2 regions of the Rhodococcus sp. NPDC003318 genome follow, and region 2 is predicted to be linked to the other one. Evidence: riboswitches for the same ligand, from Rfam matches in the RefSeq annotation. Region 2 holds a riboswitch; the other holds the start of a gene.
What was found. A riboswitch is a leader RNA that binds a small molecule or an ion and turns the genes downstream of it on or off. The one in region 2 is predicted to bind thiamine pyrophosphate.
Positions count from the first base shown of each region.

Region 1: linked by a shared signal. The riboswitch ahead of ACFYVR_RS14670 (purine-cytosine permease family protein) and the one ahead of thiO (glycine oxidase ThiO) in region 2 are both predicted to bind thiamine pyrophosphate.

Region 1 covers NZ_JBIAOU010000008.1:3,654-18,011, forward strand. The annotation lists gene ACFYVR_RS14650 (NUDIX hydrolase) at 1-428, opposite strand, end outside; gene ACFYVR_RS14655 (ABC transporter ATP-binding protein) at 478-1,308, opposite strand; gene ACFYVR_RS14660 (hypothetical protein) at 1,365-1,979, opposite strand; gene ACFYVR_RS14665 (TenA family protein) at 1,976-2,581, opposite strand; gene ACFYVR_RS14670 (purine-cytosine permease family protein) at 2,578-3,927, opposite strand; TPP riboswitch at 3,919-4,029, opposite strand; partial or broken gene ACFYVR_RS14675 (ABC transporter permease) at 4,229-5,022, shown strand; gene ACFYVR_RS14680 (ABC transporter ATP-binding protein) at 5,036-5,776, shown strand; gene ACFYVR_RS14685 (ABC transporter substrate-binding protein) at 5,805-6,821, shown strand; gene ACFYVR_RS14690 (peptidyl-tRNA hydrolase) at 6,843-7,610, opposite strand; gene serB (phosphoserine phosphatase SerB) at 7,607-8,845, opposite strand; gene ctaD (cytochrome c oxidase subunit I) at 8,983-10,713, opposite strand; gene ACFYVR_RS14705 (DUF427 domain-containing protein) at 10,882-11,697, opposite strand; gene ACFYVR_RS14710 (ABC transporter substrate-binding protein) at 11,800-12,876, shown strand; gene ACFYVR_RS14715 (NUDIX domain-containing protein) at 12,907-13,380, shown strand; gene ACFYVR_RS14720 (VOC family protein) at 13,393-13,779, opposite strand; gene nrdF (class 1b ribonucleoside-diphosphate reductase subunit beta) at 13,929-14,358, opposite strand, start outside.
Region 2 covers NZ_JBIAOU010000013.1:122,058-136,415, forward strand. The annotation lists gene ACFYVR_RS19710 (ABC transporter permease) at 1-688, opposite strand, end outside; gene ACFYVR_RS19715 (ABC transporter ATP-binding protein) at 688-1,623, opposite strand; gene ppk2 (polyphosphate kinase 2) at 1,724-2,680, opposite strand; gene ACFYVR_RS19725 (thiazole synthase) at 2,814-3,569, opposite strand; gene thiS (sulfur carrier protein ThiS) at 3,577-3,792, opposite strand; gene thiO (glycine oxidase ThiO) at 3,792-4,901, opposite strand; TPP riboswitch at 4,898-5,009, opposite strand; gene thiE (thiamine phosphate synthase) at 5,037-5,747, shown strand; gene ACFYVR_RS19745 (NUDIX domain-containing protein) at 5,775-6,647, opposite strand; gene ACFYVR_RS19750 (hypothetical protein) at 6,805-8,136, shown strand; gene ACFYVR_RS19755 (glutamate ABC transporter substrate-binding protein) at 8,163-9,122, shown strand; gene ACFYVR_RS19760 (tetratricopeptide repeat protein) at 9,131-11,494, shown strand; gene ACFYVR_RS19765 (acetate kinase) at 11,625-12,815, opposite strand; gene pta (phosphate acetyltransferase) at 12,812-14,358, opposite strand, start outside.

The sequences.
Region 1 (14,358 bases), on a different contig from region 2:
GCGCGCAGGACCAGTCCCTCCCGGGCGAGGAAGTCGCTGAACGAGTACTCGCGGGCCTCGAGTTGCTTGCGGGCCGTGGCGTAACTGGACGTGTCGGAGACGACGGTGTCGGCGGTCGGACCGGCGAGCAGCACGCCGCACTCCTCGAACGTCTCGCGCACCGCTGCACACACCAGCGCCTTCGCGCGGGCCTCGTCGACACCGAACCGCCCCGCCCACCACGACACCGGCGCGCCGGCCCAGGCGATGTCGGCGCTCGCGTCCTGAGGGTCCACCCCGCCGCCGGGAAAGACGGTCATGCCGGCGGCGAATGCCATCCCACCGACCCGGTGCAGCAGGAACACCTCCGGCCCGGGCACGCCGTCTCGGACGAGGATGACGGTGGACGCGTCCTTGACCGCGAAGTCGGGGTGCAGTTCGTGTGCCATGTGACGCAACATACGCCGTGGGCCGCCGACGGCCCGTGCCCCCCTCCGCTCAGCGGCGGTGCTGACCGGGAAGCCGGGTGCGGCGGGCGAAGAAACGACCGTCGACGTGATCGAGCGAAATGGCCTGACTGAATGCCGTCGTCAGGTTCTCGGCCGTGATCACGTCGTCGATCAGACCCTGCGAGACCACCTCACCCTCCCTGAGCAGGAGCGCGTGGGTGAAGCCCGGCGGAATCTCCTCGACGTGGTGCGTGATCAGCACGGTCGCGGGAGCATCCGGATCCGCCGCCAGGTCGGCGAGCCGGGCGACGAGCTCCTCGCGGCCACCGAGGTCGAGTCCGGCGGCCGGCTCGTCGAGCAGCAGCAACTCGGGATCCGTCATCAATGCGCGCGCGATGAGGACCCGCTTGCGCTCGCCCTCGGACAGGGTGCCGTAGGTGCGGTCGGCGAGATGCTCGGCGCCGATGCTCTCGAGGATCTCCACCGCGCGCGTGGTGTCCATGTCCTCGTAACGTTCCCGCCAGCGACCGAGGACGGCGTAACCGGCGGACACGACCAGGTCCTTGACGAGTTCGTCGGCGGGCACGCGGTGCGCGAGCGCCGACGACGACAACCCGATCCGCGGTTTGAGTTCGTTGACGTCGACGCGGCCGAGCGTCTCGCCGAGCAGGTTCGCGTTGCCCGACGTCGGGTACACCTCGCCGGCGGCGATGCGCAGCAACGAGGTCTTGCCGGCGCCGTTGGGGCCGAGCACGACCCACTTCTCGTCGAGCTCCACCTTCCAGGTCACCGGACCCACCAGGGTCACTCCACCGCGGCGGATCAGAACGTCGTCGAAGTCGATGAGCAGATCGGGATCAGGTTCGGACACGGCAGCCATCATTCCGCACGAGCGTTGCGTCCGTGCAACGGGATCCGGCCGCGTGTCGGACGCGATCACACCAGCGCGTCCCAGAACCGCTGCTCGAAGACGACGACGCGGCCGAACGCGAGCCGCTGCGCGGCGGAGGGCTCCCCGTCGCCGAGCAGTGCACCCAGATCATCGACGTAGGTCGCGAACGGCGGCGCGCTCCAGTTGTCGATGAACTCGCGGTAGCGCGATCCCGCCTCCCGCGCGCGGGTGCGGACGGTGGTCCACGCGTCCAGGTACGCCTTCTCGACGCCGTAGAGCACGGCGGACGCAACCTCGTAGCCGTCGTGCAGGCTCGCCATCATGAACGACGTGTACGCCAGGCAGCCCGCGCTCGGAGTGTGACCGTCCCTGTCGAGCCCGCGGCGTTCGAGTTCCGCCCGGAACAGCCCGAGTTCCGGTGTCAGCGCGGTGATACCACCGGCGAGCACGTCCCGCGACGGCTCGTCGGGGGCGAGGGTCAGCACGCCGGCGAGGAACCGCCGGAACTCGACGACGAACACGTGGTCCTCGAGCAGCCACCGGTCGAATGCCGCCTCCGGCAGGATGCCGTCCGCGGTGGCGAGCACGAACGGGTGCTCGGTCATCGCCCGCCACCGGTCCGCCTCCCCCGCGAGCAACGACTCCGCCGCCGCGCTCACCGCGCGTCCCAGAACGCGAGCTCGTGTCGCATCGCCGTCATGAACGCCTCCTCCGCGACCGCCTCGTCGGGGGCCGCCTCGTCCAGCATCTCGGCGCACCGCTGCGCCAACGCCGCGAACCCCGGGTCCGCGTAGGTGTCGACCCACCGTCGGAAGCGCGGGTCGGCGGGCGGGTTCGCGGCGAGCGCGACCCCCAGTTCCGAGTACCCCCACATGCACGGCAGCAGCGCCGCCAGTCCGCGGCCGTAGTCGGCGGCGGCATCGATCAGGAACTCCGTGTACGCGACGCACTGCGGACTCTTCACCGCGGCGTCGAAGTCGGCGCCGAACGGCTCGGACAGCTCACGGTGCAGGCTCAGCTCCTCGTGCAGTGTCGAGTGCGCCAGGTCCACCAGGTAGCCGAGGTGTCCGTCCGGCGCCTGCCACGCGAGCCGCACGAACACCCGGGTGTAGTCGAGCAGGTACAGGTAGTCCTGTTCGAGCCAGCCGCGGAACGCCGCGGGATCCAGGTCGCCGCAGGCGATGCCCGTCACCGTCGGGTGCGCCAGCTGCTCGATCAGCAGGGGCCGGCCCTTCTCCTGCAGACGCGCCGAAAGACTCACGCCCGCACCGTCTTACGCGACCCCACCAGTCCGATCAGCAGGGTCAGCACTCCCGCGACGAGCAGCGCGGCCACCGACGCCGACCAGCCCGTCGACGGAATCCCCAGCGACGACTGGAGATTCGTCCACCACTGCGTCCAGCCGGAACCGAAGCCGGTGAAGTACGTCGGCGTCACCAACTGGTAGACGACGAACCCGAACACCCACGGCACCAACATCACCCAGCGCGTCGGTGCGTGCGCGGACACGTCCCACGTGCCCCGGCGAATCAGGTAGAACGCCGCGAGGAAGGTCCCCGTCAACGGCACGAACACGGCGCCGATCAGGAACAGGAACGGCTCGTAGCTGTACGCGTCGACCGTCAGCGCCAGCAGCGTCGCGACGACACCGACACCGATCACGAGGTACCGCCGGTCCAGCGACGGCCGCAGGTTCTGCGCACTGATCGCGGTCGAGTAGATGTTGGCGAACGCCTCGTCGACCTCGTCGACGAGCAGGATCAGCAGGGCCACACCGGCCAGGGGCAGCACCAGCAGGCTGCCGATGATGTCGAAGCCGGGCTCGAGCCCGAACGCGACGAACGCGAGGACACCGAGGGTGAAGAAGGCGATCGTCGCGCCGCCGTACCCCACGGTGGCGCCGAAGAACGCGGCCCGTGGCGACCGGGAGTGCCGGGCGTAGTCGGCCGCCAGCGGCACCCAGGAGATCGGCATCGCGATCACCAGGTCGACGCTGGTCCAGAAGCCGGCGAAGGTGCCGTCGGTGAGCGACGGCAGATCCTTCATCAGGACGTTCACCAGCAGGTACGCGGTCGACGCCAGCGCCGCCCACACCGCGTAGCGGGCGAGGATCTTCACCACCCGCAGCGGGTACAGTGCCATCACCGTCGCGAGCACACCGGCGACGAGGACGAACGGCCACCGCTGCCAGTCCGTCAGCCGCGCCGCGGCTTCCGCGATCACGAACACCTCGAACGTCGCCCACCCGACGCACTGCACGAGGTTGATCACCGTCGGCAACGCCGACAGCCGTGCGCCGAGCAACCCGCGCATCATCACCATGGCGGGGGCGCCGACCGAGGCACCCGCGGCCGCGCACAATCCGAGCAGGGTGGATCCGACCAGGGCGCCGACCACGACGGCCAGCAACGTCGCCAGCAGCGACTGCCCCGGCAGGACCGCGAAGGTCGCGGCGACCGGGAGCAGGAGTGAGATCCCGAGATTGCCCCAGAGTCCGACCTGCGCACCGAAACCGAGGGTGCGGGCGGGGACGGTGTCGAGGGTGAGGGACGGCTCGGCGGCTTCGGCCGGTGCGGGCCCCGATGGATGTGACGGTGCGACGGACATCGCGCTGCTCCCTACGCCGGAATGACCCGGATCAGGTGAGACGGTCGGAGCAGCCGTGCTCCCTCTCAGCCCGACGACGCTCGGGCTCCCGCGCTGGATGGACGAGGCCCACCTTAGGACGCGGGGTCGTCTCGATCCAAGCCGACCCCGGCAATCGAAATAATCACCGTGATCGCAAACCTTCCGCGACCGGCCCTCCCTGGGCAGGATGGCGCCCTGTTCCACCGCCCGGTGGGCTGCCGGAAACGAAGGGTTGAATGTCCGTGACGACTACCGCCGAAGCGGATGCCCCGCCACCTCTGTGAACACACGGGGCAAACCCGGCAACGCCGTCGCGTTCTACCGACGTCGCGGAGTGCTCCGATCGCTCGCCCCACTCACACTGCTCATCCTGTGGCAGATCGGCAGCCAGAGCGGCGTGCTGTCGGAGCGGATCCTGCCCGCGCCGTCGGTGATCCTCGAAGCCGGCCTGGAGGTCCTCGAGTCGGGGGCGCTCGCCGACGCCCTCGTCGTCTCCGGTCAGCGCGTCCTACTCGGATTCCTGCTCGGCGCCGCCCTCGGCATCGGATTCGGTGTCGTCGCAGGCATCGGCCGAATCGGCGAATACGTCGTCGACCCACCACTGCAGATGCTGCGCACCGTACCCCTGTTCGGCCTGATCCCCCTGTTCATCATCTGGTTCGGTATCGGCGAAGAGCCGAAGGTCTACCTCATCGCGCTCGGCGTCGCATTCCCGCTGTACCTCAACACGTTCTCCGGCATCAGGCAGCTCGATCCGAAACTGCTCGAACTGGGCCGAGTACTGCGCCTGAGCCGCACCGAACGGCTCCGCCGCCTCGTCGTCCCCGGTGCGCTCCCCCTGATCCTCGTCGGCCTCCGACAGAGCCTGGGCATCGCCTGGCTGTCCCTGATCGTCGCCGAACAGATCAACGCCAGCGAGGGCCTCGGCTACATCTGAACAACGCCCGCGAGTTCCTCCGCACCGACATCGTCATCTTCGGCCTGCTGGTGTACGGACTGCTCGGACTGATCACCGACGCGCTCGTCCGCTGGCTCGAAGTGTGGGCGCTGCGATGGCGTCCCGGCGTCCTGTGAAGGAGTACGACAGATGAGCCACACCCTCGACGAGTCCACCATCGCGACGGCACCCGCGGCCCGAGTGACCGGACTGCGCAAAAGCTTCCACGGCCGAGTCGTCCTCGACGGGATCGACCTGGAAATCCCCCGCGGCCAGATCTTCGCGCTCCTCGGCCGCAGCGGCTCGGGCAAGTCGACACTGCTGCGCGCCCTCGCTGGACTGTCCGACGACCACGAGGGCCACATCACCACCGACGGGCACCCGACGGTCGTGTTCCAAGAACCGCGCCTGGTGCCCTGGCTCGACGTCGCAACCAACGTCGAACTCGGCCTGCCCGACCGCAGACGCCGATCGGGCAGACGCGCCGACGTCGAACGAGTCCTCGACGAGGTCGCGCTCGGCCACCGCCGCGACGCCTGGCCGCTGACGCTCTCCGGCGGCGAAGCGCAGCGAGCGGCACTCGCCCGCGCACTCGTCGCCGAACCGACACTGCTGCTCCTCGACGAACCGTTCGGCGCGCTCGACGCCCTGACCCGGCTGTCAGTCCACGACCTGCTGCTCCGACTGTTCACCGAGCACGGTTTCGGAGTTCTGCTCGTCACCCACGACGTCGCCGAGGCGGTTGCGCTTGCAGACCGCGCATTGGTCCTCGAAGACGGACGCATCGCCCACGAGGTCCCCATCGACCTCCCCCGACCACGCCGCCGCGTCAGCGTCGAGGCCACCGAGTACACCTCGAGACTCCTCGCACTGCTCGGCGTCACCGACTGAGACACGATCACTGGAAAAGAAAGCCCCCATGACACTTCGCATTCTCGGCCGCTCCGGTCGGCGTCGGCTCGCCGCACTTGCGGTGGCCGCGGCCACCGCTCTCGCCCTCACGGCATGCGGCGGATCGGACGGCGACTCCGACAGCGCCGCAGCCCCCACCGGACCGGTCGACCTGTCGGCCGTCACACTCAAGGTCGGTGACCAGAAGGCCACCTCCATCGAGGTGCTGCTGCAGGCCTCCGGTCAGCTCGAGAACCTGCCCTACAAGCTGGAATTCTCCACCTTCACCGCCGGACTCCCCCTCATCGAGGCCGCCAGCGCGGGAGGCATCGACCTCGCACAGACCGGCAACACCCCGGTCATCTTCGGTGCCGCGTCCAAGGCCGACATCAAAATCGTCGGCGCACTCGAGGCCACCGGCAAGGGGGACGCGATCCTCGTCGGCAAGGACTCCACCATCGGATCCGTGGCCGACCTGAAGGGCAAGAAGGTCGCCACCTTCAAGGGCAGCTCCGCCCACGCCAATCTGCTCATGCAGCTGCAGAAGGCCGGCCTCGACCGCACCGACATCGAGACCGTGTTCGTCTCCCCGGCCGACGGATACACCTCCCTGACGAAGGGCGACGTCGATGCCTGGGCCACCTGGGATCCCTACACCGCGATCGCGGAGAAGGAATCCGGAGCCCGTGTGATCGCCACCGCCGACGAGGCCGCCAACGGCTACAACTTCTGGGCCGCATCCGATCAGGCACTCGCCGACCCCTCCCGGACAGCCGCGATCGAGGACTTCCTCACGCGCTACGCAGCGGCCACCGCCTGGTCCGAGCAGAACCTCGACGAATGGTCCGCCAAGTACGCCGAACTGACCTCGATCAGCCCGGACGCCTCACGTACCACGTGGACCCGCTCGATCAAGCAGCCGATCACCCTCAGCGACGACGTCATCGCATCCGAGCAGGAGATCGCCGACGCCTTCACCGAGGCCGGGGAACTGCCCGGCAAGGTCGATTTCGCCGCGGCGGTCGACAAGCGCTTCGACAGCTGACGTCCCGCGTGCCCGCCGCGATCAGGTCGCGGCGGGCACGTTCGGCGTTGCGATCACCGTCATCGAGCCCGGCGCGACCTCGGTGAACCCGGCGTCGCGGACGGCGACCGCACGGCCGGCGTCCACCAGCCCGACCAGACGCGCCCACGTCGGCGCGTCCGCGTCACGCACCGAGCAGCGGTAGCCCGCCGACGCCCAGGCCTGCGCCTGCGCCGCCGACATCGCTCCGGCCAGCAGCATCGCCGCATGCCCGACCTGCGCCGCCGCCTTGCCCACCGTCATGCCGAGTTCGGCGTTCAGCCACAGCACCGGCAATCCCGGTTCCGGTTCACCAGGCTCGTCGTGGTCGAGGTCGGTGCCGCCGATCTGAAGTTTGCGGACGCGCTGATCGAGGGCGCCGACGCGTCCGGGCACGAAGGCGCGCGCCTGCGCACCGTCCACCTCGACCGTCACCCCGTCGACGTCCTGCACGGCCGTCCACTGGGCACCCCTGGCGCGTCGCGCCACCTTGCGGATCCGTGCGCCCGTCCACGCCAGATAGTTGTCCCGCCACGGCCCCGGCTCGCCGTCGGTTCCCTCCCCGACCCGCGGATCGAGGCACAGTGCCACCGTCGCCGCCGCGGCCGCCTCGAGAACCTCGGTCCGGGCCGGAGGCTCCGTCTTCGGGATGTGCAGCACCAGCGGCATCGCCAGCACCAGAGCGGGATCGTCCGGATCGGCGCGGTGGCCGTATCCGGCCGCCAACACCGCGTGCCGGGCCGCGAAGCCCGCATCCGGACCGGTGGTCACAGCGGGACCCGGCGCACCAGTCCGTCGACGGCGTCGGCTGCCTCGACCTCGTCACGGGTCACGCCGAGCACGAACAGCACCGCGTCGAGGAACGGGTGCGACAGCGCGGTGTCCGCGACCTCCCGCAGCGCCGGCTTGGCGTTGAACGCCACCCCGAGGCCCGCGGCGTTGAGCATGTCGATGTCGTTGGCGCCGTCGCCGACCGCGACGGTCTGCTCCATCGGCACCCCGACCTGTGCGGCGAACTTGCGCAACGCGACCGCCTTCGCGGCACGGTCCACCACGTCACCGACCACCCGTCCGGTGAGTTTTCCGTCGACGATCTCGAGTGTGTTCGCCTCGACGAAGTCGAGTTCGAGTTCGTGGGCAAGGCCCTCGATGACCTGACGGAACCCGCCGGACACGACACCGCAGTGGTAGCCGAGACGACGCAGGGTGCGGATGGTGGTGCGGGCGCCCGGGGTCAGGGCCAGTGCCTGGCCGACCTCGTCGATCACCGAGGCGTCGAGCCCGGCGAGGGTCGCGACGCGCTGGTGCAGCGACTCGGTGAAGTCGATCTCACCGCGCATCGCGGACTCGGTGACCTCGCGGACCTTGTCCTCGACCCCGGCGTGGGCGGCGAGCATCTCGATCACCTCGCCCTGCACGAGCGTCGAGTCCACGTCGAACACGATGAGCCGCTTGGCGCGACGGGCCAGACCGGCACGCTCGACGGCGATGTCGACGGACTCGACCATCGCCAGCTCCGAGAGCCCGGTGCGCAGTCGCCCGTTCGCCTCGTCGCTGGTGTCGGACGCAGTGACCATCAGTTCGAGGCCCGTCACCGGGTAGTCGGCGACGCCGCGGATGGAGTCGATGTTCGCGCCCTGCTTCGCCAGTTCCCGGGCGATGTGGCTGAACGAACGCGCCGTCACCGGGCTGCCGAGCACGACGACGGCGTGCGTGGACGGCGCCGGCCGCTCCGCCGCACCGGCACCGATCTCGACGTCGACGGTCATCCCCACGGTGGCCATCGCGTCCTCGAGCGCCTCCTGCAGCGCCTCCGGGTCGGAGGGGCATTCGACGAGGACGCCGAGGGTCAGCCGACCCCGGATGACGACCTGCTCGACGTCGAGCAGGCTGACCTGGTGCCGGGACAACGCGGCCAGCAGCACCGAGGTGACGCCGGGACGGTCGCGCCCCGTCACCGTGACCAGAACCGTGGTCCCCGACTTCACCGAGGCTTCCGAACCCACCGAGAAACTCCTCCCATCCCGCGGCGACTGCCACGGGTTTCGCCGTCCATTGTGCCAAGAGCGGTTTTCGCAAGCGGAAGGCCCCGCCCGGAACTCGGGCGGGGCCTTCCGCTCATCGCATTGTCATCGTGCGACGCCTAGTGCGCGTCCTCGAGCACGGCGTGCTTGTTGCCGTGTCCGGGGCCGACGTGTGCCTCGGCGCGCATCCGCTCGACCATGTGCGGGTAGTGCAGCTCGAACGCGGGCCGCTCCGACCGGATCCGGGGCAGCTCGGTGAAGTTGTGCCGCGGCGGCGGGCAGCTGGTCGCCCACTCCAGGGAGTTGCCGTAGCCCCACGGGTCGTCGACCGTGACGACCTCGCCGTAGCGGTAGCTCTTGAAGACGTTCCACAGGAACGGCAGCGTCGAGGCACCGAGGATGAACGCGCCGATCGTGGAGATCGTGTTCAGCGTGGTGAACCCGTCGGAGGGCAGGTAGTCGGCGTAGCGCCGCGGCATGCCCTCGTTGCCGAGCCAGTGCTGCACCAGGAACGTGGTGTGGAACCCGATGAACGTGGTCCAGAAGTGCCACTTCGCGAGCCGCTCGTCCATCATCCGGCCGGTCATCTTCGGGAACCAGAAGTAGATGCCGGCGTAGGTGGCGAACACGATGGTGCCGAAGAGCACGTAGTGGAAGTGCGCGACGACGAAGTACGAATCACTGACGTGGAAGTCGAGCGGCGGGCTGGCGAGCAGCACACCGGACAGACCACCGAAGAGGAAGGTCACGATGAAGCCGACCGAGAACAGCATCGGCGACTCGAACGTCAGCTGACCCTTCCACATGGTGCCGATCCAGTTGAAGAACTTCACACCGGTCGGGACCGCGATGAGGAACGTCATGAACGAGAAGAAGGGCAGCAGGATGGCGCCGGTGGCGTACATGTGGTGCGCCCACACCGCGACGGACAGGGCGGCGATGCCCAGGGTGGCGTAGACCAGGCCGCTGTAGCCGAAGATCGGCTTGCGCGAGAAGACCGGGAAGATCTCCGAGACGATGCCGAAGAACGGCAGCGCGATGATGTACACCTCGGGGTGGCCGAAGAACCAGAACAGGTGCTGCCACAGGATGACGCCGCCGTTGGCGGGGTCGAAGATGTGGGCACCGAAGTGACGGTCGACGAACAGGCCGAGCAGCGCGGCGGTCAGCAGCGGGAAGGCGAGCAGGATCAGGACGCTGGTCACCAGGATGTTCCAGGTGAAGATCGGCATCCGGAACATCGTCATACCGGGGGCGCGCAGACAGACCACGGTGGTGATCATGTTGACACCACCGAGGATGGTGCCGAGTCCGCTCACGCCGAGGCCCAGGATCCACATGTCGGCGCCGACACCGGGAGAGTGCAGGGCGTCGGTCAGCGGGCTGTACGCGGTCCACCCGAAGTCAGCGGCGCCACCGGGGGTGATGAAGCCGGCGGTCGCGATGGTGGAACCGAACAGGTACAGCCAGTAGCTGAACGCGTTCAGCCGCGGGAACGCGACGTCGGGTGCACCGATCTGCAGCGGCAGGATGTAGTTCGCGAAACCGAAGACGATCGGGGTCGCGTACATCAGCAGCATGATCGTGCCGTGCATCGTGAACAGCTGGTTGAACTGCTCGTTCGACAGGAACTGCAGACCCGGGACCGCGAGCTCCGAGCGCATCAGCAGTGCCATCAGGCCGCCGATGAGGAAGAACGCGAACGACGTCACCATGTACATGATCCCGAGCACCTTGGGATCGGTCGTGGTGATCATCTTGTAGATGTACGAGCCCTTTGGTCCCAGTCTCGCCGGGAACGGCCGTTTGGCCGTCAGCTCTGGGACTGGCTGGGGCGCTACCGCAGTCACTGATCCTCCTGTTTGTGCCCTTGATCGCTCCGCAGGCTCGCTCAGGACGTCCGGCCCCGGGCTGCGAGGCGAACATCCTCATGGCTTGCGCTCTGACGAATCGTAGACCGTCCCTCCACGATCCGCGGAGTCGGTCCTACCCAGTGTCGTACTTCGCGCCCCGTCAGGTCAGTCGTCGTCCTGTGACCAGGCACGACGCGGACGCGGTTCGGTCACACCGTCGACGGTGAGGTCGAGCCGCTCATGATGGAAGGCGACGAGTCCGGCGACGAGCGGACAGTCCGGAAGCGGGGTCCGGTAGCTCCACGCGATGTCGATTCCGGCGGAGCCGAGGGCCGCCACCGAGTAGTAGGTGGCCTCCCCCTTGTATGGGCACCGGGTGCGCGTACCGCTCTCGATCAGCGGCAGACGAACGTCGTCGCGCGGCAGGTAGTAGCGAGCGGGCAACGTCGTCTCGAACAGCAGAACAGGCCGGCGCGACTCCGCGACCACGAGTCCGTCCAGTCCCAGTCGCACGTGCCGCGACCCCCGGCGAACGTCCACCCGGTGAAACGGATCGCGGGGGTGACCGAACACCGGTTCGTCCTCCTCCATCCAGGAGAACCGATCGAGGTCGAGCAGAAGCACCCCGGACAGGTCCGGGTCGGCCGGCCGGAACGCCGCACCGGCGAGCACCTCGCCGGACGCCACGACGTCGTACGCGGTGCCCTGACAGCTGTGAACGGCGAACGGCGTGCCCGGAAGGATCACGGGAGCCGGCTCCACTGGCGCCGAACGGGTCGGGGACGCCTCGATCTGCACGTGCAGGTCGGACTCGGGTACCGCATAGCCGGGCACGATGCGTCCGGGCTCCCACACCAGCAGCGCGTCCCGGGAATCGGCGACGACCGTCCCGTCGCGCACCGCCCTGATGCGCGGCGCTGCCGGGTGATGCCGCAGGTCCCCGACCGCTTTCCCCAGGACCTGACTCATCGGGACAGCCATCAGCCCATTGTGCGCGCATCCGCTCCTCGGCGACGCATTCGGCGTCGATCCGCAGCGCGGTTAGTCTCGGACCGTCCCACCACGAGAGGAATGCCCCGCACCATGCCCGAGCGCAGACTCGCCCGCCGAACCGCCCCCGCCGCCCTGCTGGCCGTGACCGCGCTCGTCCTGGCCGCCTGCGGCGGGTCGGGCACCGACGACGCGGCGAGCAGCATCGTGCGCAGCACCACGGCCGTCGCGGGGGCGGGCGTGGTGGGCAACGACCGCGACACCGAGAACGTCTGCGGCCCGACGGCTCCCGTGGACCCGGCCGGGGTGACCGGCACCACCCGCACCGTCGCGCACGCGGCAGGCGAGACCGTGGTCCCGGCGGATCCGCAGCGGATCGTGGTGCTCGACACCGACAAGCTCGACACGGTGTGCGCGCTGGGTCTGCAGGACCGGCTGGTCGGCGCGGCGGTCGCCGGAGCGGTCGGGTCGCAGCCCACCTATCTCGGCGCGACCATCGCCGACGTCGAGCCGGTGGGCACCCTGCAGGAGCCCGACCTCGAGAAGATCGCGGCGCTGCAGCCCGATCTGATCCTCGGCTCGAAGTTCCGTACACCCGAGCTGTACGACCAGCTGAGCGCGATCGCGCCGACCACGTTCACCGAGAAGGTCGGTCTGACGTGGAAGGACAACCTGAAGCTCGACGGCACCGCCCTCGGTCGCGGCGCGAGTGCCGTCGCAGCGCTCGACGCGTACGAGACGGCCGCGGTCGACACCGGCGCCTCACTGAACTCCTCGGAGACGCAGGCCTCGGTCGTACGGTTCATGCCCGGCGTCATCCGGGTCTACGGCCCCGACAGCTTCTCCGGTCAGGTCCTCGCGGACGCCGGTGTCCAGCGGCCCACGTTCCAGCGACTCGAGGGCGCCGACGACCGCCGGTTCACCGAACTCAGCGAGGAGGAGATCGCCAAGGCCGAGGGCGACATCATCTACGTCAGCTTCTACGGCGACGAGGCACGCGACGAGGGCGTCGCGATCATGGACGGCGACCTGTGGGAGGGTCTCGGCGCAGTCCAGGACAAGCGGGTTTTCGTCGTCGACGACGAGATCTGGATGACCGGCATCGGCGTGATCGCCGCCCGCGGCATCCTCGACGACCTCACCGCGTCGCTCAACGGCTATGCCAACTGATCGCGCCCGCGCCGTGAGGTCCGGCGTCTGATGCCGGTCCCCGAGTTCGTCACCGCCCTGCGCGCCCACATCGGGCAGGCCCCGCTCTGGCTGTCCGGTGTCAGCGCCGTCGTCGTCGACCCTACGGGCCGAATCCTGTTGACCCGCAGGGCCGACAACGGGCGGTGGGCGATCGTGTCCGGAATCCTCGAGCCGGGCGAGCAGCCGGGGCAGGCGATCGTCCGGGAGATCCGCGAGGAGACCGGAGTCGAGGTCGAGCTGCTTCGCCTCACCAGCGTCGACGTGACCGCGCCGTTGACCCACGCCAACGGCGACCGCGCACAGTATCTCGACCTGTGCTTCCTGGCCCGGTACGTCGGCGGCGACCCGCACCCCGCCGACGACGAGAACCTCGAGGTCCGGTGGTTCGCCCCCGACGCGCTGCCCACGCCGCTCAACGACAGCTCGATCGGGCGGATCGAGAAGGCGCTGCGCGGCGCGGCGGAGGCGTGGTTCGAACGCTGACGGTTCGAGGGCTCAGGACGTCTTCGTCTCCCACAGCCCCATGACGTTGCCTTCGGTGTCCTTGAAGTAGGCGGCGTACCCCATCTCGCCCACCGCGGTCTTCTCCCCCACAGGCTCCCCGCCGAGGGTGGTGATCTTCGCCAGCGCGTCGTCGATGCTCGCGACGTCGATCGTGATCACCGGGCCCTGAGGGAAGGATGGTTCACGTTCGAACATGCCGCCGCCGATGTAGCCCGGTTCGGCGGGCATTCCGGTCTCGGCCGTCGGGCCGGTCGAGACGCCGGTGTAGTTGAACTCCGGCATCTGCTGGTAGTTCCAGCCGAACACCTGCTTGTAGAAGTCGCGGGCCCGGTCCCCGTCGCTGAACGGGACCTCGAAGTGCACCACTCGACCACTCATCGCCGCCTCCTCGTGTGGGTGAACCTGCAGGTTCGACGCTAGCCCCGACACCGACACGCGTGAAGTGCCCGAAACGGCCGAAAGTGGCCGTCGTTCGCGTGAACCGAACGACGGCCACCTTCAACCGCGGAAATGTGCGAGGCGCCGGGTCAGAAGTCCCAGTCCTCGTCCTCGGTGTTGACGGCCTTGCCGATGACGTAGCTCGATCCCGAGCCGGAGAAGAAGTCGTGGTTCTCGTCAGCGTTCGGCGACAGCGCCGACAGGATCGCCGGGTTGACGTCCGTCTCGTCCTTCGGGAACAGGCCCTCGTAGCCGAGGTTCATCAACGCCTTGTTCGCGTTGTAGCGCAGGAACTTCTTGACGTCCTCGGTGAGCCCGACCTCGTCGTAGAGGTCCTGCGTGTACTCGACCTCGTTGTCGTACAGCTCGAACAGCAGCTCGAACGTGTAGTTCTTGAGGTCCTCGCGCTCCTCCTTCGTGAGCTGCTCGAGGCCCTTCTGGTACTTGTAGCCGATGTAGTAGCCGTGCACGGCCTCGTCGCGGATGATGAGCCGGATGAGGTCCGCGGTGTTGGTGAGC
Region 2 (14,358 bases):
CCTGGTCGGAGCCGAGGAAGTGGTTGGCGTTCGCGAACGGCAGGAACGGCTGGATCTCCCGCCCGACCTTGCCGAACAGGCCGAACAGCGACTCGATCAGCAGCGGCCACAACAGCAGCAGGGTGATCGCACCCGCCGACTGCCGCACCAGCGAGCCGACCCCGACCGCCAGCGCGACGCACAGCAGCGCGTAGATCGGCACGCCGTAGATCGCCCGCCAGGCCTCCGCGCCGGAGAGCGTCAGCAAAGCGCCGGCCTCGCTGCCGGCGGCGGCCTTCGCGATGGCGTACGCACCGAAGGTGAGCACGAACGTCAGCACCGCACCGAAGATCCCGATCAGCGCGGCCTTCGTCACCAGCACGGAGTCGCGCTTCGGCACGGCCTGGAAGGTGGTGCGGATGATCCCGAACCGGTATTCGCTGGTCACGGCGAGTGCGGCCATGATCATCAGGACGAGCACACCGAATCCGGTGACGCCGCCGACGGAGTCGGCCAGGGTCGGTAGGAACGGGTCGACGCCCGGAGTCTCGCCCCTCGCGATCTGGTCGTTGTACGCGTTCAGGCTCACCTTCGCGGTCAGGCCGATGACGGCGGCGAGACCGAGACCGAGCACGATGATCGCGACGGTGCACCACCACGGCGACTTCGTCGAGGTGAGTTTGATTCGCTCCGCTGCCACGACACCCATCAGAGCGCCCCTCCCATCACGTCGGTGTGGTACTGCACGTCGTCACCGGTCATCTTCATGAACGCGTCCTCGAGCGATCCGCGTTTCGCCGACAGCTCGTGCAGGACGATGCCGTGACCGCCGGCGATCTGCCCGACCGCGTCGGTGGTGGTGCCCCGCACGATCAGGGCGGCGCTGCCGTCCTCGCCCTGGCCGTCGGCCTCGACCGCGAGACCCTGCGCGACGAGCGCGGTCTGCAGCGCGTCCAGTTGCGGGCTGCGCACACGCACCGACGCTTCGGAGGACCGGTCGACGAATTCCTTGACGGGCGAATCGGATACGAGTCGCCCGCGGCCGATCACGACGAGATGGTCGGCGGTCAGGGCCATCTCGGACAGCAGGTGACTCGACACCAGGACGGTGCGGCCCTCCGCGGCGAGTCGCTGCATGAACTTGCGGATCCAGACGATGCCCTCGGGGTCGAGGCCGTTGACCGGCTCGTCGAAGAGCAGCACCTTCGGGTCGCCGAGCAGCGCGCCCGCCAGCCCGAGCCGCTGCGACATACCGAGCGAGAATCCGCCCGCCCGCTTCCCGGCGACCTCGGTCAGACCCACGATCCGCAGCACCTCGTCGACGCGGGAGGACGGAATCCCGTTGGACGCGGCCATCCACTGCAGGTGCGCTTTCGCGGAGCGGTTGGGGTGCACCCACTTCGCGTCGAGCAGTGCGCCCACGGTGCGCAGCGGTTGGCTCAGGTCACGGTACGCCGTGCCGTCGATCAGCGCGGTGCCCGCGGTCGGCCGGTCCAGGCCGAGGATCATCCGCATGGTGGTCGACTTGCCTGCGCCGTTGGGCCCGAGGAATCCGGTGACGATTCCGGGCCGGACGGTGAAGGTCAGATCGTCCACCGCCTTGACGTCCCCGAAGGTCTTGGTCAGTCCCCTCACTTCAATCATGACCGCCAGCATTCCGGAAAAATCGGGCGCGCACATTTTTCGCAGGTCGCGCGCCGTGTCGTCTCGGCGAGCGACGCGAACGGCCCCTGGGTCGGTGCGTCTACCGCACCTGACCGTTACCGCTCGGCGTGCCCGGTACCGGAGCGGGGATGCGGGGGAACTTGCTCGTCGGGTCCTCACCCTCGTCGTAGACGGTCTGCGGCGGACCGATCAGCAGCGGATCCGGGTGCCCGACGATCTTGGGGTCCTTGCCGGTGTAGTCGAACTTCGCCAGTACCCAGCGCATCGCCTCGAGCCGGGCCCGCTTCTTGTCGTTGGACTTGACGATCGTCCACGGCGCGTGCGGGGTGTCGGTGTAGAACAGCATGTTCTCCTTGGCCTCGGTGTAGGCGTCCCACTTGTCGAGGCTCGCGAGGTCGGTCGGCGAGAGCTTCCACTGCTTGACCGGGTCGGTGCTGCGGGCCACGAACCGGGCGTGCTGCTCCTCGCGCCCGACCGAGAACCAGAACTTCACCAGGTGAATGCCCGACTGCACCAGCATCCGTTCGAATTCCGGTGCGGAGCGGGTGAATTCGAGGTACTCGGTGGGTGAGCAGTAACCCATGACCCGCTCGACCCCGGCGCGGTTGTACCAGGACCGGTCCATCAGCACGATCTCCCCGCCCGCGGGCAGGTGTGCGACGTACCGCTGGAAGTACCACTGGGTGCGTTCGCGTTCGGTCGGTTTCTCGAGCGCCATCACGCGGGCGCCGCGAGGGTTGAGGTGTTCGGTGAACCGTTTGATCGCGCCACCCTTGCCCGCCGCGTCCCGGCCTTCGAAGATGATGACGATCTTCTCGTCGTTCTCCTTGACCCACGCCTGCAGCTTCAGCAGTTCGATCTGCAGCGCCCGCTTGCGGTGCTCGTACTGACGCCGCGTCATCTTCTTGTCGTACGGGTAGCCGTGCCGCCACGGCGCCTCCGGCCCGTCGTCGGGCCGGGCACGCCCCGACTTGCGCAGCAACTCGCCGATCTCGTCGATCTCCGGCGTGACGTCGATGGTCTCGGGTGCGGCCAGCTCGAATGCGCCCGGTTCCCGACCGGCGCCGTCGCTGCCACTGTGCTGATCGCTCACGTGGTCGAGCCTACCGCCGCGCGGCCCTCCCGGCAGGGCTCCACGGTCACGAAAACCGACCGGCTCGCGGTGCGCCCTACAGTTCCGGTGAGGACGCCTGCGCCCAGAACCGCTTCGGTATCCGGCCCGCCAACCGTGCCTGTCGACCGCCCGCGACGGCCGACGCCATCGCGGACGCCATCAGCACCGGATTCTTCGCCCGGGTGACCGCGGTGGCCAGCAGCACCGCGTCGCAGCCGAGTTCCATCGCGAGCGCCGCGTCGCTGGCGGTGCCGATGCCGGCGTCGAGGATAACCGGAACCCCGGCCGCGTCGACGATCATCTCGATGTTGTGCGGATTGCAGATCCCGAGCCCGGTCCCGATCGGCGCACCCAGCGGCATCACCGCGGCACAACCGACGTCCTCGAGCCGCTTGGCGAGCACCGGGTCGTCGGTCGTGTACGGCAGCACGGTGAACCCGTCGTCGACCAGTTGTTCCGCGGCACTGACGAGTTCGATGGCGTCGGGCAGCAGGGTGCGGTCGTCCGCGATGACCTCGAGCTTGACCCAGTCGGTCTCGAGTGCCTCCCGCGCGAGCTGCGCCGTCAGCACCGCCTCCGCCGCCCCGCGGCAGCCGGCGGTGTTCGGCAGCGGCGCGATGTCCAACCGTCGCAACAGGTCGAGCACCCCGGTGCCGCCCGCGGCGTCGACGCGGCGCATCGCGACCGTGGTCAGTTCGGTGCCGGACGCGACCAGCGCCTCCTCGAGCACCGTCAGGTTCGCGGCACCGCCGGTGCCCATGATCAGACGCGACCCGAACACCCGGCCCGCGATCGTCAGCTTGTCGGCCACGCTGCCCTCAGCCACCCTGCACCGCCGTGAGAATCTCGATCTCCCAACCCTTCTCGACGGTCCGGTCCCACGACGCCCGCGGGAACACCGCCCCGTCCACAGCGACCGCGATGCCCTTCTGCGGCAGTCCGAGGTGTTCGAGCAACTGCGCGACCGTCAATTCCTCGGACAGCTGATGGTCCTCGCCGTTGACGGTGATCCCGATGTTCACCCTGTTCGTCATCATTTCCTCACTGGTGCGTCGGCATTCGCGTGCACTGCTGCGTCGGCACTCGTGTGCCGAAACCGGTCGGGTCGGCTCGCCGCCGCCTCCGGAAGGTCGGTGCCGGACAGCGCGGCGACCACCGCGTCCGCGCTCAGCGGGGTCAGCAGGATGCCGTTGCGTCCGTGCCCGGTCGCCACCACCACCCGCTCCGACACCCGGCCCAGGATCGGCAGGTTGTCCGGGCTCATCGGCCGCAGCCCGGCGGCCGTCTCGTACAGCTCGTACTCGCCGATGCTCGGCATCAGCGTCTGCGCGTCCGTGATCAGGTCCCGGACCCCGGCGACGGTGACCGCGGTGTCGTCCCCGGACTCGTGCTGGGTGGCGCCGACCACCAGTCCGTCCCCGCGCGGCACCAGGTAGACGGGACGGCCGTGGACGCTGGCGCGGATCGTCCGGGTCGGCGCGGGCGCGACACCCGGCCGGTGACGCAGCCGCAGCACCTCGCCCTTGACGGGACGGACCGGCAGCCCCGGCCACAGCCGCGTGGACGCCGTCCCGGCGGCGATCACGACCTGGTCGGCGGGCAGTGCCTCGACGTCGGCGACGGTCTCCGCGACGAAGCGCACACCGGCCGCCTCGCCCGCCGACCGCAGGCCCCGCACCAGCGCGCGGTTGTCGACGGCGAACTCGGCGGCGGCGAGCAACGCCAGCCGGACGGTCGGGGCCAGCGACGGTTCCGCTTCCCGGATCTGCGCCCGGGTGAGCAGGTCGAGCCGGTAGCCGCGGCCGTCCAGCCACTCGGCGACGGTGCGCAGGTCCGACGCGTCGGCGGCGTCCAGGGCGACGGTCATCGAACTCTGGGACGTGAACAGCGTCTCGCCCGTCGCCCGTTCGAGTTCCGTCCCGAACTCCGGCCACCGGTCCAGCGACGCCGCACCCACGGCGAGGACGTCGTCCTCACCGGGCCAGCCCTCGGACAGCGGTGCCAGCATGCCCCCGGCCACCCAGGACGCACCCGACCCCACGCGCGGGTCGTACACGGTCGCGGCCCACCCGGATCGGGCGGCGCGCCACGCGACCGCGAGTCCGATCACGCCGCCGCCGACCACCGCAACGGTTCTGCTCACCACTCCACCTCACTCCCTGCGCCGGCATGATCCGGGTCAGGTCTGACGGTCGGGGCCCGCGTGCCCCCTCTCAGCCCCGCGTCCGCCGGGACTCCCGTGTCACTTTCGATCACTCAAGAGACTACCGTTGGACGGGTGCCCACCTCGCATGCCGGTCCACGCCCGACGCCGCGTGAGCGTCTCGCCACTGCGCGCCTCTACCTCTGCACCGACGCCCGCCGCGAACGCGGCGACCTCGCGAAGTTCGCGGACGCCGCACTGTCCGGCGGCGTCGACATCATCCAGCTCCGGGACAAGGGGTCGGCGGGCGAACGCGAGTTCGGCCGGCTCGAGGCCCGGGAGGAACTGGCGGCGCTCGCCGAACTGTCCGCGGTGTGCCGCAGGCACGGGGCGCTGCTCGCCGTCAACGACCGCGCCGACCTCGCGCTCGCGGCCGGTGCCGACGTCCTGCACCTCGGGCAGGGCGACCTGCCGGTGCACTACGCACGTCGCGTCGTCGGGCCGGACGTCGTGATCGGCCGCTCCACCGGGAGCCGGGCCCAGGCCCAGCTCGCCGCGATCGAGGACGGGGTCGACTACTTCGCCTCCGGACCGGTGTGGGCGACCCCGACGAAGCCCGGCCGGGCCGCGTCCGGGCTCGACCTGATCCGTCAGGTGTCCGAGTCCCAGCCGACGATGCCGTGGTTCGCGATCGGCGGCATCGACGAGCAGCGGCTGCCGGAGGTCCTCGGCGCGGGCGGGACCCGGATCGTCGTCGTGCGGGCCATCACCGAGGCCCGTGACCCGCAGGCCGCGGCGCGTTCCCTCGCGGACGCCCTGGACCGCAACGCCGCCGCCACGGCCTGACCGCCCGGGGTCGGTCGCCGTCGACCCTCAGCCCAGCCAGGACAGGACGGTCGACGGCGACAGCCGCAGCACCGTGTCGGGCAGCCGGTCCCGCAGTTCGCGGTCGGCGGTGACCACCGCGGTCAGCTCCTCGACGATGCCGGCGAGGGTGGTGCCGATCCCCGCGCCGCCGGCCAGCTGCGCGAGGGCGTCGTCGCCGCTGCCGGCCGCGACGTGGACGGGTACCCGCGTGTCCACCCCGGCGACGGCGGCGGCCTGTCCCTCGAGGACGGCTTCGACACGGGGCAGCCATCCGAAGCCGCCGTCGGGGAGTTCGATCGTGCGCGGCACGGTGGCGGCCAGTTCGGCGAGCAGCCGGCCCGTCGCGACGGCGCGGTCACGCCACCAGCCGTCGGGCCGCGACCCGAGGACGTTGGCGGTGTCGAGGAGCAGACGGATCGGAGTGGCGCGCAGGGTGGGCCAACTGGCCGCGAAGCCGGGGTGCAGCGGCAGGTCGGTGACCCGGTCCTCGGGTACCCAGCGCAGCTCGGTGCTCTCGCCGTTCGGCACCGTGCGCAGCCTGGTGTCGGCGTCCGCGACGACGGTCGTGTAGGTCCAGTCGCCGCTGCCCGCGCGGGCGGTGACCCGCTCGGCCCGCACCCGCAGGAGGTCGGCGGCGATCCCGGCCTCCTCCTCCGCCTCCCGGACTGCGGCGTGGGTGGTGGTCTCGTGGGAGTCGCGGGCACCGCCCGGCAGCGCCCACGTTCCGCCCTGGTGGCTCCAGGCCGCACGGTGCTGGAGCAGCACCGCCGATCCCCCGTCGGGCGCGGGCGCACGAAGCAACAGCCCGGCTGCACCGAACCGTCCCCAGTAGCGACTGCCGTCCCCGCTCGTCGCCCAGCCGTCCCCGTCACCGCGCATCGACTTCGCTCACCCATCCGTGTTCCACCGGCCTCACGCCGTACGTGAGACGAACCATGTGCCCTCGAAGATAGCCAGTCACGGAACCCGAAGCGCGTTTACTGCTTATATGCTGCCCTCTGTCAGCCGATCGAGCCAGATGCGAAGGGATCCGCGGGTGGTTGTTCGGGTGGTCCCGTCGACGCAGCCGCCCGGTGCCGTGTCCGGCGGCGAGCCGACTGCCGCGACCCGGATCCGCTCGTTCCTGCGCACCACTCCGGCCCGGATGACGGCGCTCGGGGCCGGCCTGATCGCGGCGGCGATCGTCTCCGGTGCGGTCGCCGCGATCCAGGTGGCGGACCGGCAACAGACGCTCGACCTCCTGCACGCCGAGGTCGAGCCGCGCGCGTACGCGGCGCAGGACCTCTACAGCGCCCTGTCCATCGCCGACGCCTCCGCGACGACGGCCTTCATCTCGGGCGGCGTCGAACCGCCGGCGGTGCGGGACCGCTACACGCAGGCGATCGGGGAGGCGTCCGCGGACCTGGTCGACGCGGCCGCCGGCCTCGAGCACTCCGACGCGCTCTCGCGTGATCTGCTCGCCCAGTTGTCGGCGGGCATTCCCGTGTACACCGGTCTGGTCGAGACGGCGCGCACCAACAACCGGGACGGGCATCCGGTCGGGTCGGCGTACCTGAGTGAGGCGTCGGCGCTGATGCAGGCGACGCTGCTGCCGCTGGCCGAACGGTTGCACACCGTGCAGACGGCACTGGTGGTGCGGATCCAGAACGAGTTCGCGACCCCGCCGTGGCCGGCGATCGCCCTGTTGATCGTGACGCTGGCCGCGCTGGTGGCGGCGCAGGTGCTGCTCGCCCGGTGGACGCGGCGCAGGATCAGTCTCGGCGTCGTGCTGGCGTCGCTGGCGGTGGCGTCGTCGCTGGGTTGGCTGGTGATCGCCGGGCTGCTGTCGGCGTCCGCGACGGGTCGGGCGCTGGACGAGGGGGCCCGGCCGTTGAGCGATCTGACGACCGGGCGGATCCTGGCGCAGCAGGCGCGCGCCGACGAGACCCTCGGGCTGGTGCGTCGCGACTTCACCGGCCGCTACGACACCCAGTTCCGGGAGCATCTCGCCGCCCTCGGGACGGTGCTGGACGACTACGCGCGGGACGATCATGCAGCAGCGGCGGGCGAGGTCGCGGACGCCGAGCAGGCGCGTACCGCCTGGGCGGACGCGCACCGGCGACTGATGGCGCTCCTCGGGCGCGGCGACTGGGCCGGTGCGTCCGTCGTCGCGATCGGCCCGTCCGTGACGGACTCGGCCGCGCTGTACGCCGTCGCCGACGCGAAACTCACCGACGCGATCGAGCGGACCCGGACCGAACTGCGCGGCGGAGTGGAGCGCGCGGTGGGGACCCTGACCGCCCTGGCACCGGGCACACTGGTGTTGGCGGCGATTGCGGTCGCGGGGGTCGTGATCGGTTTCTGGCCACGACTGCGGGAGTACCAGTGAGGCGGCACGGACGGGAGCGCAGGCACCTGCGGGGATCGGTGGTGGCGTTGGTCGCCGTGGCCGCGGTCGCCGGATGCGCCACGACGTCGCCGCCCGCCGAGCCCGCGCACACCGTCTACACCGATCCACCGCTGCCCGCGGGGGCGGCGGTCGCGCCGCCGCCCGCGGAGTCGGCTCCGCCCGAGGACTGCGGCGATCCGACCGCGAGCCTGCGACCGTTGCCGCCGAGCACCGCGGCCCCCACGCCGACGCTCGACCGGATCCGGGCCCGCGGCCGGATGGTCGTCGGAATCGACACCAGCAGCAATCTGTTCAGCTTCCGGGATCCGGCGACGGGGATGATCGCGGGCTTCGACGTCGACATCGCCCGCGAGGTGACTCGCGACCTGCTCGGCGACCCCGGCCGCATCGAGTTCCGTGTGCTGTCCTCGGCGGATCGTGTTCGGGCACTGACCGATCGGACGGTGGACGTGGTCGTCAAGACGATGACCATCACCTGTGAGCGGCGCACCCAGGTCGCGTTCTCCACCGTGTACTTCGAGGCGCAGCAGCGGGTGCTGGCGATGAAGCAGTCGGGGATCCGCGACGCCAGCGACCTCGCCGGACGGCGGGTGTGCGCGGCCGCGGGAACCACGTCGCTGCAACGGATCCAGCAGGTGGAGCCGGAGGCGACGGTGCTGACGGTCCCCAACTGGGCCGACTGCCTGGTGGTGCTCCAGCAGCGTCAGGTCGAGGCCGTGACCTCCGACGACTCCATCCTCGCGGGCCTGGCCACCCAGGACCCGAATCTCGAACTCGTCGGGCCGAGTCTGAGTTCCGAGCCGTACGGCGTCGGCGTCAATCTGGCCGACTCCGACCTGGTGCGTCAGGTGAACGGCACACTCGACCGGATCCGCGCCGACGGCACCTGGCAGCAGATCCACGACCGCTGGCTCGGGACCTTCGGGCCCACTCCGCCGCCCCCGACCCCCCACTACGAGGACTGAGCTCGCCGATGACCGACACTCCGGACCGGGACGACGCGGCACCGGACGCGCCGGATCCGCGCGCACCGCAGCCGACCCTGGCCGCTCGCCCCGCGCGGACCGAACCCGGCACACCGGAGACGGCGACCACCGCGGCCGGTGCCACGTCCGCCGCGTCGGGTGGTTCGGCGCGCAGCAGCGGGCGTCGCAGTCGCACGCAACGCTCCCGCACCACCACACGACGCCGCATCGGCGCCGGGCTCGTCGAGGTCCCGGCCGTGCCGATGCCGGACCCGAGGACGGCGGTGATGACGGAACCCGTTGTCGCCGAACGAAAACGATTCTGCTGGAAATGCGGCGAGCCGGTGGGCCGCAGCGGTCCGTCCGGCGCCGGAGCGCCCTCGGGCACCTGCCCCTCCTGTGGCGCCGCGTTCGACTTCGCGCCCCGTCTCGCGGTCGGTGACATCGTCGCAGGCCAGTACGAGGTCCAGGGCTGCATCGCGCACGGCGGGCTCGGGTGGATCTACCTCGCCGTCGACCGCAACGTCAGCGACCGGTGGGTGGTGCTCAAGGGTCTGCTGCACTCCGGGGACGCCGAGGCGCAGGCGGTCGCGTTGGCCGAGCGTCAGTTCCTCGCCGAGGTCGAACACCCGAGCATCGTGAAGATCTTCAACTTCGTCGAGCATCCGCAGCCGGACGGCGTCGGCTACATCGTGATGGAGTTCGTCGGCGGCCGCTCGCTGCGGGACCTGCTGCGGGGCCGCGGATCCGAGCGGATGCCGGTCGAGCAGGCCATCGCGTTCGTGCTGGAGGTGCTGCCCGCGTTGGAGCACCTGCACTCGATCGGCCTGGCGTACAACGATCTCAAGCCGGAGAACATCATGGTCACCGACGACCAGGTCAAGCTGATCGACCTCGGTGCGGTGGCCGGGATCGAGGACTTCGGGTACCTGTACGGCACTCCCGGCTACCAGGCGCCGGAAATCGTCCGGACGGGACCGACCGTCGCCAGCGACATCTACACCGTCGGCCGCACCCTCGCCGTCCTGTGCCTGAACATGCCGTCGGAGCGGGGTCGCTACCGGGACGGCATCCCCACCCCGCAGGACGCCCCGCTGCTGGCGGAGTACGAGTCGCTGTACCGATTCCTGCTGCGCGCCACCGATCCCGACCCGGACCACCGGTTCCCGAGCGCTGCTGCCGCGGCCGGGCAGCTCACCGGGGTACTGCGCGAGGTACTCGCGCAGCAGAGCGGAGTGGAGCGGGCCGGGCTGTCGGAGGTGTTCAGTCCCGGCCGCACCGTGTTCGGCACGGACTGGGCGGTGGGCGCCACCGACGTGTACCTCAGCGGACGCGCGCAGGACAGCGCGATCACGGCTCACGATGTCGTTGCCGCGCTGTCGGTTCCGCTCGTCGACCCGAACGATCCGAGCGCGCCGCTGCTGGCCGCGACGGTGCACGCCGAGCCGGAGCAGACCCTGGAGGCGATCAGGCGCGCCCGCGCCAACGGGCTCGAGCGGACGGTGGACGGCAGTCCCGGCTCGGCCACGGAGATCGCGCTGGCCGAGGTGCGGACCCTGCTCGACCTCGACGAGGGCGAGGCGGCGGGACGGGTCCTCGCGACGATCACCCCGGCGACGGGCGGCAACTGGCGCGTCGACTGGTACCGCGGCATGGTCGCGCTCCTCGCCGGTGAGTACGAGGACGCGGTCGCCTGTTTCGACGTGACGCTGGCGGCCCTGCCCGGGGAGATCGCGCCGAAGCTGGCGCTGGCCGCGACCGCCGAACTGATCCTCGAATTCTGGGACACCGACCACCCCGGGCAGTGGCGGTCCTTCGCGGAGAAGTACTACCGCGTCGTCTGGCGCACCGACCGCGGGGTGGTCAGTGCGGCCTTCGGACTGTCCCGTCAGCTCGCCGACCGGGGCGACACCGCGGGCGCGGTCGCGGCCCTCGACCAGATCCCGCCGACGTCCCGGCTGTTCACCGTCGCGCAGATGACGGCGGCGCTGACGCGGCTGTCCGGGGCACCGATCCCGGAGCTGGAGGAGGACGCGATCCGGGACGCCGCCCGCCGCGTCGCCCTGCTGCCCGCCGACGAGGGCCGGGCACTGCAGATGCGCACCCTCGTTCTCGGTGTGGCGCTCGACTGGGTGCGGGCCCGCCCCGTCCCGCGCACCGAATCCGGTGGCCGCGTCCCGCGCGCCGAGTCCGCCGGCCGCGCGCCGAGTCCGGACGGCGGACCGATCCTCGGTGTCCCGTTCACCGAACGCGGCCTGCGCACCGGCACCGAGGCGGCTCTGCGGGCGCTGGCCCGCGCGACCGACGACCCGCTGCACCGCTACACCCTCGTCGACACCGCGAACCGGATCCGCCCGCGCACCTGGCGCTGACCGTCACCCCGACCGGCCGTGCGAGAACCCCTGTGCACACCCCCGTTGGGCCGCGCACACGGCCTCTGCGCGCCGAGTACCCGTGTGCACGGGACGATCCCCGTGTGCACAGGGGTTTTCGCGAGACGCGCTACGCCGCGAACTCCCGGGCGAACCGCGCGATCGCCAGCTCCTCGTTGGTGGGGACGACGAGCACGGTGACGGCGGAGTCGTCGGTGGACACGACGCGCGGTTCGTGGCTGCGGACGGCGTTGCGGTCGGCGTCGATCTCGATGCCGAGGCGGGTCAGCCCCGCCAGCGCGTCGGCGCGGACGTCGGGGGCGTTCTCCCCCACCCCGGCGGTGAACGTGATGGTGTCCGCGCCACCGAGGCTCAGGTGGTAGGCGCCGATGTACCGGCGCAGGCGGTGGATGTAGACGTCGTAGGCCAGTGCGGCGTCGGCGTCGCCGGCCTCGATCAGCCTGCGCAGTTCCCGGAAGTCGTTGACGCCGCTGAGCCCCTTGAGGCCGGACCGCCGGTTGAGCAGGTCGTCGATCTGGTCGACGTCGAGGCCGGCGCTGCGCCGCAGGTGCATGACGATCCCCGGATCGATGTCGCCGCTGCGGGTCCCCATCACCAGCCCCTCGAGCGGTGTCAGCCCCATCGAGGTGTCGACGGCCCGGCCGCCCGCGACGGCCGACGCCGACGCGCCGTTGCCGAGGTGCAGCACGATCTGGTTCAGCTCGCCGAGGTCGCGGCCGAGGAACTCGGCCACCCGGGCGGACACGAACTGGTGGGAGGTGCCGTGGAATCCGTAGCGGCGCACATTGTGTCGGCGCGCGACGTCCCGGTCGAGCGCATACGTCCGCGCCGGCGCGGGCAGGGTGTGGAAGAAGGCCGTGTCGAAGACGGCGACGTGCGGCACGTCCGGCAGTGCGGCCATCGCGCTCTCGATTCCGATCGCGTTGGCCGGGTTGTGCAGCGGCGCGAGCGCCGAGAGGCGGCGGATCTCGGCGAGTACCTCGACGGTGACGAGCGTCGGCCGGTAGAACACCTCCCCGCCGTGCACCACCCGGTGCCCCACCGCGGCTATCCCCGCCGTCGCCAGGTCCACCCCGTCCTCGGCGAACATGCCGAAGGCCAGGCGCAGTCCGCGGGCGTGATCGGTGATCGGGCCCCGGCGCTCCCGTTCCACACCCCGATGGTGGTGGGTGATCAGCCCGTCCGGCTCCCCGATCCGCTCGACGAGCCCGACCGCGACGGCGTCACCGCTGTCGGGGTCGACGAGCTGGTACTTGATCGACGACGATCCCGAGTTGACAACGAGCACCGCACCTTTCACGCTCCACTCCTCCCCGCGGAGACGCCCTGCGCCTGGATCGCGGTGATCGCGACGGTGTTGACGATGTCCTGCACCAGCGCGCCGCGGGACAGATCGTTGACCGGCTTGTTCAACCCCTGCAGCACCGGACCGACGGCGACGGCCCCCGCGCTGCGTTGGACCGCCTTGTAGGTGTTGTTGCCGGTGTTCAGGTCGGGGAAGACGAACACCGTCGCGCGTCCCGCCACGTCGGAGCCGGGAAGTTTCGCGTCCGCGACGGTCGGCTCGATCGCCGCGTCGTACTGGATCGGGCCCTCCACCAACAGGTCCGGGCGACGCGACCGAACCAGGTCGGTCGCCTTGCGCACCTTGTCGACGTGCGCTCCGAAGCCGGAGTCGCCGGTCGAGTAGGACAGCATCGCGATCCGCGGGTCGATGCCGAACCGGGCGGCGGTGCCCGCCGAGGAGATCGCGATGTCCGCGAGCTGCTCCGCCGTCGGGTCTGGCACGACCGCGCAGTCGCCGTAGGCGAGGACCCGGTCCGCCAGGCACATCAGGAAGATGCTCGACACCGTCGACACCCCGGGTTCGGTCTTGATGATCTCGAACGACGGGCGGATCGTGTGCGCGGTGGTGTGGGCGGCACCGGAGACCATGCCGTCGGCGATTCCGGTGTGCACCATCATCGTTGCGAAGTACGAGACGTCGGTCATCACCTCCCTGGCCCGGTCGACGGTCATACCCCTGTGCGCCCGCAACCGCGCGTACTCCTCCGCGAACCGATCGGTGTACTCGCAGTCCGGCGGATTGCGCACCACCGCGCCGTCAAGGTCGAGGCCCAACTCGGCCGCACGACGCCGGATCGCGGATTCCTCCCCGAGCAGGGTCAGGTCGGCGACGCCGCGCTGCAGCAGCCGTCCGGCGGCGCGCAGGATTCGGTCGTCACCGCCTTCGGGCAGCACGATGTGCCTGCGCTGTGCGCGTGCCCGTTCGACGAGCTGGTACTCGAACATCTGTGGGGTCACCACCGTGGGACGGTCGACCTGCAGCCACCGCAGCAGGTCGGACGAGTCGACCCGCTGCTCCATCAGACTCAGCGCCGTGTCCACCTTGCGCTGGGAACCGACCGCGATCCGTCCGCGGGCGGTCGCCGCCGCCGAGGCGGTGTCGAAGGTACCGAGGTCGGTGGTCAGGATCGGCAGGCTGGGCCGCAGGCCGGTGATGAGTTTCGCGATCGCGGGGTGCGGACGCAGGCCGCCGTTCATGATGATGCCCGCGATCGACGGAAATCCTTCCGCCTCATGGGCGTTCACCACGGCGAGCAGCACGTCGGAGCGGTCCGCCGGACAGATCACGACGGTGGAGTCCGTGAGGCGTTCGAGAATGTGCTCGGCGGTCATGCCGCCCACCATCACCCTCAGGGCCTCGCGCTGCAGGAGTTCGGTGTCGCCGCTGTAGAGCTCGCCGTCGACGGCGTCGAGGAGCTCGGCCACCGTCGGGGCCACCAGCAGCGGGATCTCCGGCAGCGTCCACACCGGTACCCGCATCGGGGCCATCGCGGCGG